Regions from separate parts of the Streptomyces sp. NPDC023527 genome, predicted to be linked through region 1. Evidence: riboswitches for the same ligand, from Rfam matches in the RefSeq annotation. Region 1 holds a riboswitch; each other region holds the start of a gene.
What was found. A riboswitch is a leader RNA that binds a small molecule or an ion and turns the genes downstream of it on or off. The one in region 1 is predicted to bind cobalamin.
Positions count from the first base shown of each region.

Region 2: it holds a riboswitch for cobalamin, as region 1 does, so the genes downstream of both, ACZ303_RS01590 (cobalamin biosynthesis protein) here and metE (5-methyltetrahydropteroyltriglutamate--homocysteine S-methyltransferase) in region 1, are expected to answer to the same signal.
Region 3: it holds a riboswitch for cobalamin, as region 1 does, so the genes downstream of both, nicT (Nickel transporter NicT) here and metE (5-methyltetrahydropteroyltriglutamate--homocysteine S-methyltransferase) in region 1, are expected to answer to the same signal.

Region 1 is NZ_JBVHJJ010000013.1:164,748-169,095, reverse strand. Features, by position in the region: gene metE (5-methyltetrahydropteroyltriglutamate--homocysteine S-methyltransferase) at 1-2,196, opposite strand, end outside; cobalamin riboswitch at 2,358-2,579, opposite strand; gene ACZ303_RS24975 (3-hydroxybutyryl-CoA dehydrogenase) at 2,773-3,696, opposite strand; gene aceA (isocitrate lyase) at 3,758-4,348, opposite strand, start outside.
Region 2 is NZ_JBVHJJ010000001.1:355,455-359,802, reverse strand. Features, by position in the region: gene ACZ303_RS01605 (class II aldolase/adducin family protein) at 1-552, opposite strand, end outside; gene ACZ303_RS01600 (inorganic phosphate transporter) at 573-1,820, shown strand; gene ACZ303_RS01595 (hypothetical protein) at 1,834-2,049, shown strand; cobalamin riboswitch at 2,208-2,332, shown strand; gene ACZ303_RS01590 (cobalamin biosynthesis protein) at 2,466-3,482, shown strand; gene ACZ303_RS01585 (cobyric acid synthase) at 3,512-4,348, shown strand, end outside.
Region 3 is NZ_JBVHJJ010000010.1:140,516-144,863, forward strand. Features, by position in the region: gene ACZ303_RS20865 (YIP1 family protein) at 1-512, opposite strand, end outside; gene ACZ303_RS20870 (APC family permease) at 627-2,114, opposite strand; cobalamin riboswitch at 2,369-2,585, shown strand; gene nicT (Nickel transporter NicT) at 2,619-3,734, shown strand; partial or broken gene ACZ303_RS20880 (two-component sensor histidine kinase) at 3,762-3,892, opposite strand; gene ACZ303_RS20885 (hypothetical protein) at 3,926-4,153, opposite strand.

The sequences.
Region 1 (4,348 bases):
GGCGGGGATGGCGCCGAGGCCCTTGCGCAGCAGGGCCGCCGCCTCCGCCGCGCTCGGGACGCGCGGGGAGTGGATGTCGTAGACACCGGGGCCGACCTCGCGGGGGTAGCCGGCGCCGGCCAGTTCGTCGGCGACCCGCATGTGCGAGCGGGCGGCCTCCAGGCTGATCACGTCGGCGTCGAGGTCGTCGATGGCCCGGAGGATGTCACCGAACTCCGCGTAGCACATGTGCGTGTGGATCTGGGTCTCCGGGCGGACGCCGCCGGTGGTCAGGCGGAACGCCTCGGTGGCCCAGGCGAGGTACGCGGCGTGCCCGGCGGCGCGCAGCGGGAGGGTCTCGCGCAGGGCGGGCTCGTCCACCTGGATCACGGAACTGCCCGCGGCCTCCAGGTCGTCGACCTCGTCGCGCAGGGCGAGCGCCACCTGGCGGGCGGTCTCGCCGAGCGGCTGGTCGTCCCGGACGAAGGACCAGGCGAGCATGGTGACCGGACCGGTCAGCATGCCCTTGACCGGGCGGTCGGTGACCGACTGCGCGTACGACGTCCAGCGGACCGTCATCGGGTCGGGACGGGAGATGTCACCGGCCAGGATCGGCGGGCGGACGTAGCGGGTCCCGTAGGACTGGACCCAGCCGTGCCGGGTGGCGAGATAGCCGGTGAGCCGCTCGGCGAAGTACTGGACCATGTCGTTGCGCTCGGGCTCGCCGTGCACCAGGACGTCGATGCCCGCCTTCTCCTGGAAGGCGAGGACCTCACGGATCTCGGCCTCGATGCGCTCCTCGTACGCCGCGCCGGTGATGCGGCCGGCGCGCAGGTCGGCGCGGGCGGTGCGCAGTTCGGCCGTCTGCGGGAACGAGCCGATGGTGGTCGTCGGCAGCAGCGGCAGCCGCAGATGTGCGCGCTGGGCGGTGGCCCGCTCGGGGTACGGGTGCGAGCGGCGGGCGTCGGCGTCGGTGACGGCGGCGGCGCGGGCCCGTACCGCCGGGTCGCGGGTGAGGGCCGAACCCGCGCGGGAGGCGAGGTCGGCGCGGTTGGCGGCGAGCTCGGCCGCGATGGTGTCGGTGCCCTGGGCCAGCCCCCGGGCCAGGGTGACGATCTCGGTGGTCTTCTGGCGGGCGAAGGCGAGCCAGCGGGCGATCTGCGGGTCGATGTCGCGCTCGGCCGCGGCGTCCAGCGGGACGTGCAGCAGGGAGCAGGACGAGGACACATCCACCCGGCCGGCGAGGCCGAGCAGTGTGCCGAGGGTGGCCAGGGACTTCTCGAAGTCGTTGAGCCAGACGTTGCGGCCGTCGACGACGCCCGCGAGGAGCCGCTTGCCGGGCAGCCCGCCGGCGGCCGCGAGGTCGTCGAGGTTGGCGGCGGCGGGGCCGGTGAAGTCGAGGGCGAGCCCGTCGACGGGTGCCTTGGCGAGCACCGGAAGGGCCTCGCCCAGCCGGTCGAAGTAGGAGGCGACCAGCAGCTTCGGCCGGTCGGCGGCACCGCCCAGCTCACGGTAGGCGCGGGCGGTGGCGTTCAGCTCCGCCGGGGTGCGGTCCTCTACGAGGGCCGGTTCGTCGAGCTGCACCCACTCCGCGCCGGCGGCCCGCAGGTCGGCGAGCACCTCCGCGTACACCGGCAGCAGCCGGTCGAGGAGGGTCAGCGGCTCGAAGTCGGCCGCGATGCCGGGGGCGGGCTTCGCCAGCAGGAGGTAGGTGACCGGGCCGACCAGCACCGGGCGTGCTTCGAGGCCGAGCGCGAACGCTTCCTTCAGCTCGGCGACCTGCTTGCCGGAGTCGGCGCGGAAGACGGTGTCGGGGCCGAGTTCGGGGACGAGGTAGTGGTAGTTGGTGTCGAACCACTTGGTCATCTCCAGCGGCGCCACCTCCTGCGTGCCGCGGGCCATCGCGAAATAGCCGTCCAGGGCGTCCGCTGCGACGGCCGCGCGGTGCCGGGCGGGGATCGCGCCGACCATCACGGTGGTGTCGAGGACGTGGTCGTAGTACGAGAAGTCGCCGGTCGGCACCTCGTGGACGCCGGCCTCGGCGAGCTGCCGCCAGTGCGTACGGCGGAGTTCGGCGGCGGTATCCCGGAGGGCGCCGGCGGTGACGCGGCCCTTCCAGTAACCCTCGATGGCCTTCTTCAGTTCGCGGTTCCGGCCCTGACGGGGGTAGCCGTACACGGTGGCGCGTGCTGCCGCGGCTGCGGACTTGCTGGTCAAGGAACTCTCCTTCGCGAGCTTTTCCCATACGATTCCGGGACGGCTCGAAGGCGCGAAGGGACGGCGAACCGGGCGGACCACGACGCTCTCTCGCCGCGCGTGCCCGCCTGATACGTAACGCCGACCCGCCCTCGAGGTCACCGGGATCTCCGTGCGCGAACGGTCGCGCACGGGCAGTGGCAGGTCTTCGGACTCGCGGGCACGTCCGCCGAAAGAGGCAGACACCTACTGGCCGTCGCTTCCCGGACCCGGCCGGGTCCAGTGCGTATGACGGCGGTCGTTCCCGCTCACCGCTGCGGGGCAGTCCCGGATTCCCACCGGGTTCCCTCTTGCGACGCGCCTGCCTGGCGGGCAGGGGCGAACCAGCTGCACTGATCACCCTAGGCGCTGAAGCGCGCCCCGGATAGGGCTGTTCGGATTGCGGACATAGGGTTGTTCGGATACGGGCAGTGGACATCGGAACCCGTGGAGCCACGGTTCCCATGAGCGGGAGGGACGCGGGGCGACCCCCTTCGCCGCCCCGCGCCGCTCCCGCGGCGGCCCGGACCCCTCGGCCCCGGCCGCGACCCGGGCCCCTCAGCCCCGGTCGTAGAGGTGGAATCCCCGGCCCGACTTCCGTCCCAGCAGCCCCGCCTCCACCATCCGCTGCAACAGCGGCGGCGGGGCGTAGAGGGGCTCCTTGAACTCGTCGTAGAGGGATTCCGCGATGGAGGCGACGGTGTCCAGGCCGATCAGGTCGGCCAGCTTCAGCGGCCCCATCGGATGGGCGCAGCCCAGCTCCATCCCGGCGTCGACATCGGCGGCGGAGGCGAAGCCGGATTCCGCCATCCGCACCGCCGCCAGGAGGTAGGGGATGAGCAGCGCGTTGACGACGAAACCGGCCCGGTCCTGGGAGCGCACCACGGTCTTGCCGAGGACCGCCGTCGCGAAGTCCTCGGCGACGGCGGCCGCTTCGGCGCTCGTGTGCAGCGAGGTGACGATCTCCACCAGCGGCATCACCGGCACGGGGTTGAAGAAGTGCAGGCCCAGCACCCGGTCGGCGCGCCGGGTCGCCATGCCCAGGCGCATCACCGGCAGGGAGGAGGTGTTGGTGGCCAGGACGGCCTCCGGGTCCTCGACGGTCTTGTCGAGGGCGGCGAAGACCTCGGCCTTGGCGTCGGCGTTCTCGACGACGGCCTCGACGACGAGCTGCCGGTCGGCGAGGCCGTCCAGGTCGCCGGTGAAAAGCAGCCGGGCGAGGGCGTCCTCGGCGGCGGAGGCGTCCGTCTTGCCGCGCTCGACGGCACGCTCCAGCGAGCGGGCGACCCGCTCGCGGGCCCGCCGGGCCGCGGTGGCGTCGGCCTCGCAGACCACCGTGTCGAGCCCGGCGCGGGCGCAGACCTCGGCGATGCCGGCGCCCATCCGGCCGCCGCCGACCACTCCGACCCGCTGGATGCCCGCGCTGAGGGCCTGTGCCCCCTTCTCGTCGAGGGGCCGGCCGGGCGGAAAGGTGAGAGTCATACGTACTCCTGAGCCGGAGGGGACGGGCCGGGCCGGGGCGGGCCGGCCCGTCGAGGGTCGCCTAGTGGAACTGCTCCTCCTCCGTGGAGCCGCGCAGGGCGAGCGTCTCCGCGGCGGGGTTGAGGGCCGTGCTGACGAGGTCGAAGTAACCGGTGCCGACCTCGCGCTGGTGCCTGACGGCGGTGAACCCGTGCTCCTGGGCGGCGAACTCCCGCTCCTGGAGGTCGACATAGGCGGTCATGCCGTGCTCGGCATAGCCGCGCGCGAGGTCGAACATGGCATGGTTGAGCGAGTGGAAACCGGCCAGCGTGATGAACTGGAAGCGGTAGCCCATCGCGCCCAGCTCGCGCTGGAACTTCGCGATCCGGTCGTCGTCCAGCGCCGCCCGCCAGTTGAAGGACGGCGAGCAGTTGTAGGCGAGCAGCTGGTCGGGGTATTCGGCGTGGATCGCCTCGGCGAACTCGCGGGCCTGCGCGAGGTCCGGCGTGCCGGTCTCCATCCACAGCAGATCGGCGTACGGGGCGTACGCGAGCCCACGGGCGATCACCGGTCCCATGCCGGGCTCGACCCGGTAGAAGCCCTCGGCGGTGCGCTCCCCGGTGCAGAAGCGGGCGTCCCGCTCGTCGACGTCGCTGGTGAGGAGGTTGGCGGC
Region 2 (4,348 bases), on a different contig from region 1:
GCAGCCGCTGCGGCCGTCGAGGGCGCGGAGCATGTGCCCGGCCAGTTCCTCGGTGCCGTAGAGGGCGTAGTCGGCGACGCGGACCGGGCCGCCGAGGGCGCCGGCCATGTAGTGGATCAGCGGGAGCTCGTCGACCAGCGTGGAGACGGCCGTGGCGTGGACGGCGTGGGTGTGGACGACGGCCGTCGCGTCGGTGGCGCGGTAGAGCGCGAGGTGCATGGGCAGCTCGCTGGTGGGGGCCAGCTCGCCGAGGACCTGTCGGCCGTCGAGGTCGACGGCGACCGCGTCGTCGGGGCCGAGGCTGTCGTACGGGATTCCGCTCGGGGTGACGAGCACGACATTCCCGACCCTGGCCGAAACGTTGCCCGAGGTGCCCACCACGAGCCCCTCGGCCGTGGTGCGGCGGGCCGTGGCCACGACGTCCGCCCAGGCCCGTCGAACGCCTTCGTGATCTTCCAACGCTGCACCCCTCCGGTTGACGCCACCGCTCCGCCCGTTCCAGTTCACCTTCCGTTCACCAAGGGTCTTTACGGTCGCCGCTGTACTGACCATCGAGCTGATTGCCTGGGTGAATGGAACACATCACGCTTCTCATCGGGATCGTGATCGTCACGGCCTTGGTGTTCGACTTTACGAACGGCTTCCACGACACGGCCAACGCCATGGCCACCACCATCTCCACCGGGGCTCTCAAGCCCAAGGTCGCGGTGGCCATGTCGGCGGCCCTCAACCTTGTCGGGGCGTTCCTGTCCGTGGAGGTCGCCAAGACCATCTCCGGCGGCATCATCGACGAGAGCGCCGGAATCAGGCCCGAAGTGATCTTCGCCGGGCTGATCGGCGCGATTGTCTGGAATCTTCTGACGTGGCTGGCCGGTCTGCCCTCCAGTTCGTCGCACGCCCTTTTCGGCGGCCTGATCGGCGCGACCATCGTGTCCGTCGGCTTCGACGCGGTCAACGCCGACAAGGTCGTCATGAAGGTCCTCATCCCGGCCGTCGCCGCGCCGATCGTGGCCGGTCTGGCCGCCACCCTGGCGACCCGGCTCACCTACCGCCTGGCCAGGAACCGCGACGAGAAGGAGACCGCCAAGGGCTACCGCGCCGGGCAGATCGCCTCGGCCGCCCTGGTCTCCCTGGCCCACGGCACCAACGACGCGCAGAAGACGATGGGTGTCATCACCCTCGCGCTGGTCGCCGGCGGCGCCGTCGCCCCGCACGCCGACCCGCCGATGTGGGTCATCGTCTCCGCGGGCCTGGCCATCGCGCTCGGTACGTACCTGGGCGGCTGGCGCATCATCCAGACGCTCGGCAAGGGCCTCACGGACATCAAGCCGGCGCAGGGCTTCGCCGCCCAGACCGGCGCCGCGACCGTGATCCTCGCCTCCTCGCACATCGGCTTCGCGCTCTCCACCACCCAGGTCTGCTCCGGCTCGATCATGGGCGCCGGCCTCGGCCGCAAGGGCGGCGTGGTCCGCTGGTCGACCGCTGGCCGGATGGTCCTCGCCTGGGGTCTGACCCTGCCCGCCGCGGGCCTGGTCGCCGGTGGCGCGGCGCTGCTGGCCGACCAGGGCGACTGGGGCGTCGCCACGGTCGCCGTCCTGGGCCTGGCCGTCTCCGGCGCCATCTGGATGGCGTCCCGCCGCAAGCCGGTCACCCCCGACAGCATCAACGAGCCGGTCGCCGAGGCCGCCGAGCCGGCCGGTGTGGTCACCACCGCGCTCCAGGCCGTCGCCCCGCCGCCGGCCGGCCCCCTGACGGCCGCCGTCCCGGCGACCTCCCTGACCCACGAGGCGGGGCGCGCCCCCGCCGCCGCGACGAGCTGAGGGAACACACACCATGCACATCGACTGGGCAGCACTCGGCCAGGTCTTCGGTGTCAGTCTCGTGGTGACGGTCGGCCTCGTCGGCATCTTCACGATGGGCATCGTCGGGACGTCGTCCGCCTCCGCGGCGGGAACGCGGCCGACCGCGGTGGCCCGCGCGGGCGCGTACGCGTGCTTCGCACTGTGCGCGGCAGCCGTGGGGTACGGCATCTATCTGATCGTCGCCTAGCGACCGTCACTAATGTCCTCGAATGCCGGACGGGCTGAATTTCAGCCCGTCCGGCGTTTTTCACATCCCGGCCCCGTGGACTCGAACCCCAGCTCAGACGTGAGTTGACGGCCGTTCACGGCCCATGGTGGACTTCCGGGGCCAAACGGCGACAGCAGAGGAAGCCGGTGCGAGTCCGGCGCGGTCCCGCCACTGTCACCGGGGAGCGTCCCCCACCCAGGGCCACGGTCCGCGCGAGCGGACGGGAAGGCCGGGGCGACGCCGATCCGGGAGCCAGGAGACTCTGGTCGCCGGTCACGTCGAGCCAGGGCGCGGACCCTGAGTGAGGACACATCGCCATGCCCGGCCGCCGACCACCCCTGCCCAGCGAACCCCGGTCCCGCCAAGGCATGACGGCGGTCTGACCCATGCGCCCCATGCGTCTCCCGCGTCCGGCGCCCGCGACGCGCGCCGATCACCTCGGGCACCTCGGTTTCGCGTACGGTGCCGCGCTCGGCTTCCTCGCCGACCTCGCCCTGGGCGATCCCCGTCGGGGCCACCCCGTGGCGGCCTTCGGCCGGGCCGCGTACGCCGTCGAGCGGCGGCTGTGGCGCGACCACCGCGGCCGGGGCGCCCTGCACGCCGCGCTGTGCGCGGGCGGCGCCACGGCCGGTGCCGCGCTCCTGGCCCGTACCCTGCGCCGCTCCCCCGCCGCGGACATCGCGCTGACCGCCGCCGCCACCTGGGCCGTGCTGGGCGGTACGTCCCTGGGCCGCGAGGCGCGCGCCATCGGCGGCGCGCTCGGCGTCGGTGACCTGGACGTCGCCCGGGAGCGGCTGCCGCACCTGTGCGGGCGCGACCCGCAGGCGCTGGACGGGCAGCAGATCGCGCGCGCGGTCGTGGAGTCCGTCGCCGAGAACACCTCCGACGCCGTCGTCGGCGCCCTCGTCTGGGGTGGGCTGGCGGGCGTACCGGGCCTGGTCGGCTTCCGCGCCGTCAACACCCTGGACGCGATGGTCGGCCACAAGTCGCCGCGTCACCGGCGGTTCGGCTGGGCCTCGGCCCGTCTCGACGACGTCGCCGGCTGGCCCGGCGCCCGTCTCACCGCCGCCCTCACCGTCCTCGCCGGCCCCGACCCGCGCGGTGCCTGGCGGGTGGCCCGCCGCGACGCCTCCCGGCATCCGAGCCCCAACGCCGGCCCGGTGGAGGCCGCGTTCGCCGGTGCGCTGGGGGTGCGTTTGGGCGGCACCCTCGCCTACGCGGGCCGGGTCGAACACCGGCCCGTCCTGGGCGGTGAGAACCGCCCCGTGGAGGTGGCGGACATCGAACGCGCGGTGCGGCTCTCGCGGCGCGTGTCGCTGCTGGCGCTGGGCACCGCGGTGGCGGGCCGCGCGCTGGGCAGCCTTTGCAGCAGGACCGTGGCGCGGAACGCGAAGCGAAGGGGGAACCGGTGACAGCGGACAGGAGCGGGCCCGCGGGCCCGTTGGGCGGGGGCCTGCTGGTGGCCGGGACCACCTCGGACGCGGGCAAGAGCGTGGTGACGGCCGGGATCTGCCGGTGGCTGGTCCGCAAGGGCGTCAAGGTCGCGCCGTTCAAGGCGCAGAACATGTCGCTGAACTCCTTCGTGACCCGCGAGGGCGCGGAGATAGGCCGCGCGCAGGCCATGCAGGCGGCGGCCGCGCGCGTCGAGCCGTCGGCGCTGATGAACCCCGTCCTGCTCAAGCCTGGCGGTGACCGCAGCAGCCAGGTGGTGCTGATGGGCAAGCCGGTGGGTGAGCTCAGCGCCCGCGGTTACCACTCCGGGCGCCAGGAGCAGCTGTTCGGGACGGTGACGGAGTGCCTGGAGGAGCTGCGCCGCACCCATGACGCGGTGATCTGCGAGGGCGCGGGCAGCCCGGCGGAGATCAACCTGCGGCGCACGGACATCGTCAACATGGGTATCGCGCGCGCCGCGCGGCTGCCGGTCGTCGTGGTCGGTGACATCGACCGGGGCGGGGTCTTCGCGTCCTTCTTCGGTACGACGGCCCTGCTGTCCCGGGAGGACCAGGAGCTGATAGCGGGCTACATCGTCAACAAGTTCCGCGGTGACGTGACGCTTCTGGAGCCCGGCCTGGACATGCTGCGCGACCTGACCGGCCGCCCGACGGTCGGTGTGCTGCCATACGCGCACGGGCTCGGCATCGACGAGGAGGACGGACTGCGCGTGTCGATGCGCGGCGCGGTCCGAGAGTCGGTGGTGGCCCCGCCGCACGGTGCGGACGTGCTGCGGGTCGCGGTGTGCGCGGTTCCGTTGATGTCGAACTTCACGGACGTCGACGCG
Region 3 (4,348 bases), on a different contig from region 1:
ACCGCCTTGTGCGTCGGCAGATGGTGCTGGCCGCGGATCAGCAGGGTGGCGAAGGCGTAGCCGAACGCCGAGGTGATCCAGGCCGCCGCCCGTACGGGATAGGAATCGCCCGCCAGGCACGCGTCGAGCGCCAGCCGGGGCAGGTCCGTCGCCCAGAACAGCACCACGAACAGCGTGACGGTCGGGCCGAACTTGCCGTTGCCGCCGAGCCGGCGCGCGATGGCGTGCGTGACGACGCCCAGCAGCAGGCTGCCGAGGAGCAGGACGCCGTCGGCTATGGCCATGGCCTCCAGCGCCAGGGCGGGGCTCACCCGCCACTGGCCCCAGAACGAGTCCTTGCCCATCGTCCCCAGCGCCCCGCACAGCATGCACAGGAACGCGGCCGCGCCCCAGACGCTCCGGTCCCGGGCCTCGTCGAGCACTTCGACGGGTCGGTACCAGAGCCCGAATATCAGGCGGTGCCACAGCAGTCTGCGCGGTTTCGAGGCCGGCGCACGCGAAGGGGAGGACATGGGGGAGGGGCTCACAGGCATGGATGCAAGTTCTATCACCGCCTTCCCCGATTACCGGTGCCCGGTCCGGAATTCAGGATTCCGCTGGTGCAGGGACAGGCGCCTGACCAGCGGTCAGACGGGCGCGGGGGTCCTGCTGTCGGGGTCGGCGTCCGGATCGATGTCCTGGTCCGGCGCGTGCAGGTACTCCTCGGTGATCTCCCGCGGCCCGAACGGCCATACCTTCTCGAAGCGCGCCCAGAGCACGAACGCCACACAGCCCGCCGCCACCCAGGCGAGGGACCATTCGATGGGGTGCCGGCCGGGCGAGTTCTTGTCCGCGTAGCCGTAGATGACCAGCCAGCCCACCAGCGCGACCAGGCTGGGCAGCGGATAGAGCCACATGCGGTACGGGCGCGGCAGCCCCGGCTGGCGACGGCGCAGCACCGTCACGGCCAGGACCTGCGCCAGGGCCTGCACGATCACCATCACGGTGGTCAGCAGCTGGATGAGCGTCGCCAGGTCCGTATGACGGCCGATCAGGAACCCGACGGCGGTGATGGCGCCCATCGACGCCAGCCCCAGCACCGGGAAGCGGTGGCGCGGATGGAGCTTGCCGAAGGCGCGGAAGAAGACCTTGTCCCGCGCCGCGTCGTAGGGCACCCGGGAGCCGCCCAGGAGCCCGGCGAGCACGGAGGCGACGGCGGTGATCAGGATCAGCACCGTGACGGTCCGGGCGGCGCCCTTGCCCCATGCCTTCTCCAGGACCGCGGAGGCGACCGAGGAGGAGGCCGCCGAGTCGGGGTCGAGCATCTGCTTCCAGTCGATGACGCCGAGGGTGCCGATCTGGAGGAGCAGGTAGATCGCCATGATGCCGAGGATGGAGTAGACGATGGCGCGCGGCAGGGTCCGCCCCGGGTTCTTGATCTCGGCGCCCAGATAGGCCGCGGTGTTGTAGCCGAGGTAGTCGTAGATGCCGATGGTCAGGCCGGCCGCGAAGCCGATCCAGAAGTGATTGGTCGTCAGCTCGAAGGCGTGCGCCGGATAGGTGAACGCCCGGTCCGGGCTGAAGTGGGTGAAGGCGGCGACGATGACGAGCACCACGGAGGCGATCATCACGCACCACAGCACGACCGAGATCCTCGCGATGTTCTCGACCCGCCGCCACAACACCGCGACGATCAGCGCGATGACGGCCAGCCCGACGAGGTCCCCCTGGTTCTGCCCCATGCCCGGCCACAGATAGCCCAGGTACTGCACGAAGCCGATGATCCCGGTGGACATCCCGAGCGGGATGAAGAGCATCGCCGTCCACACGAACAGGAACGGCATCAGCTTGCCGGTGCGGTACTGGAACGCCTGCCGCAGATAGACGTAACTGCCGCCCGCCCCCGGCAGTGACGCCCCCAGCTCGGCCCAGATCAGCCCGTCCGCGAGGGCCAGGACCGCGCCCGCGACGAATCCGATGACCGCCTGCGGGCCGCCGAACGCCGCCACCATCAACGGGATCGTGACGAAGGGTCCGATGCCGCACATCTGACTCATATTCAGAGCGGTGGCCTGGAACAGCCCGATGCGGCGTACGAACCCGACGCGCTCCGGCCGTTGTCCCGTGTCTGCCATGGCGGTCAGCCCTTTCTCGTGCCGGATGGGTCGTCCGTCCAGTGCACTCGTACACCGGCGTGCCGGACACGTCCATCACCTGGACAGCGGTGAACCGCGCGGGCGTGACGCCACCGCCCGGACGGCGCAGTGTAGATTCCGCCGATCGCCCAGGGGCGGGGAACGGCGGAACGCGCCCGGCGCGGCACCCGACGGGCCGCTGTTGCTTATGTGTGGCAACTACCACCTATGTGTCACAAGTGCCGGTCAGAGCGCTATGGTGGCCCGGCCGTGGTGTTCGGGAAGACCGGTGACAGGCCCTCGTGGCCCGATTCCGGAGCGGCCCTCGCCACTGTGATCGGGGAGTTCCCGTCCCGTTCCGCGTGCCGCCACGGCGCGCGGAGCCACTGGCCGCCGACGGCGGCCGGGAAGGCAGGGGCGGGCGCGTGACCACCCGTAAGCCAGGAGACCGGCCACGGCAGACGACGCATTGATCCACGAGGTGCTTGGAGCGTTCACCCTCAGATGTCCCTGCCCACCGACACCCCCACCGGCGCGCCGCCGGCCTTCCGCTGGCGCCGCCAGGACACCGTACGGACCGCCGGCCTGCTGGCCGTCATCGCCGCCCTGCACGTCGTCGCGTTCGGCGTCCTCTACCTGCTCGTCGTGCCCGACCACTACACCGTGGGCTCCAAGGTCTACGGCGTCGGGCTCGGCATCACCGCCTACACCCTCGGCATGCGGCACGCCTTCGACGCCGACCACATCGCCGCCATCGACAACACCACCCGCAAGCTGATGGCCGACGGCAAGCGGCCGGTCTCGGTCGGCTTCTGGTTCGCGCTGGGGCACTCCAGCGTCGTGGTCGCCATGGCGGCCCTGGTCGCGGGCGGCACCCAGGTCGCGGGGAAGCTGATGGACGAGGAGTCCACCACCCACCAGACCCTCGGCATCATCGGCACGACGGTCTCCGGCGGCTTCCTCTACCTCATCGCCGCCCTCAACCTCGTCGCCCTCGCCGGCATCCTGCGCATCTTCCGCGCGATGCGCGAAGGGCGCTACGACGAGGCGGAGCTGGAGCGGCACCTGGACTCGCGCGGCTTCATGAACCGCGTCCTGGGCCGCTTCACCCGCTCCATCACCCGCCCCGGCCAGATGTACCCGCTGGGCTTCCTCTTCGGTCTCGGCTTCGACACCGCCACCGAAGTCACCTTGATGGTGATGGCGGGCAGCGGCGCCGCCGCCGGCCTGCCCTGGTACGCGATCCTGTGCCTGCCGCTGCTGTTCGCCGCGGGCATGAGCCTCTTCGACACGCTCGACGGCACCTTCATGAACTTCGCCTACCAGTGGGCGTTCTCCAACCCCGTCCGCAAGGTCTTCTACAACCTCACCATCACCGGGCTCTCGATCGGCGTCGCCTTCCTCATCGGCACCATCGAGCTGGTGAGCGTGTTGCACGAGAAGCTCGGCCTCGACGACGCGGTCACCGCCTGGATCGCCGGTATCAACCTCGACAACGTGGGCTTCATCATCGTCGGCCTGTTCGTGGCCGTCTGGGCGGCGGCCCTCGCGTACTGGCGCTTCGCCAAGGTCGAGCAACGATGGGCCGCCCGCACGGCACCGGCCGCGTCGGAGGGCTGACGGGGCCGACGCGTCCGCACGGACCTCCTACGGCCGGGCCGCCGGGAGTACGACCTCGAAGCGGCAGCCGCCGGTACGTTGCGGACCGCCGCCCGGCCCGCGTGGGCCCCGACGATGCCGCGGACGATCGCCAGGCCGAGCCCGGCGCCCGCCGGCGGTCCGGGCGGTGGCCGGGCGGTGCCCGGCCGGGATCAGCGGGACCGGCGGCCCAGGGAGCGCGGGCGCAGCAGCGCGGCGGCCAGTACGGCCGGGGCGGTGACCAGCAGGGTGGACGTGACCAGCGAGGTGCCGTGGTCCTGTTTCTTGCCCTCGGTCGCGAGGGCACTGCGGTACGAGTGGCGGGGAGAGAACGGCGGACGCGTGGGCGGCGGGGTCGGTACCGGTGTCGAAGGCGGCCGGGCGGGGGTGGAGGGCGGCACGTCGGACGGCTCGCTTCCGATGGGGACGGGCCCTGGCCGAGCCGGGGCGGGCGCGGGCCCGGGCTGCCCGGGGGCGGGCCCGGCAGGGACGAGCGGTGGTACGGGCGCCGGGGGAGCGGGCGCCCCAGGGGCCGCGGGCGCGGGAGGTGCCGGGGGTGCGGGCGCCGGTGGTGCCGGGGCCGGGGGTACGGCCGG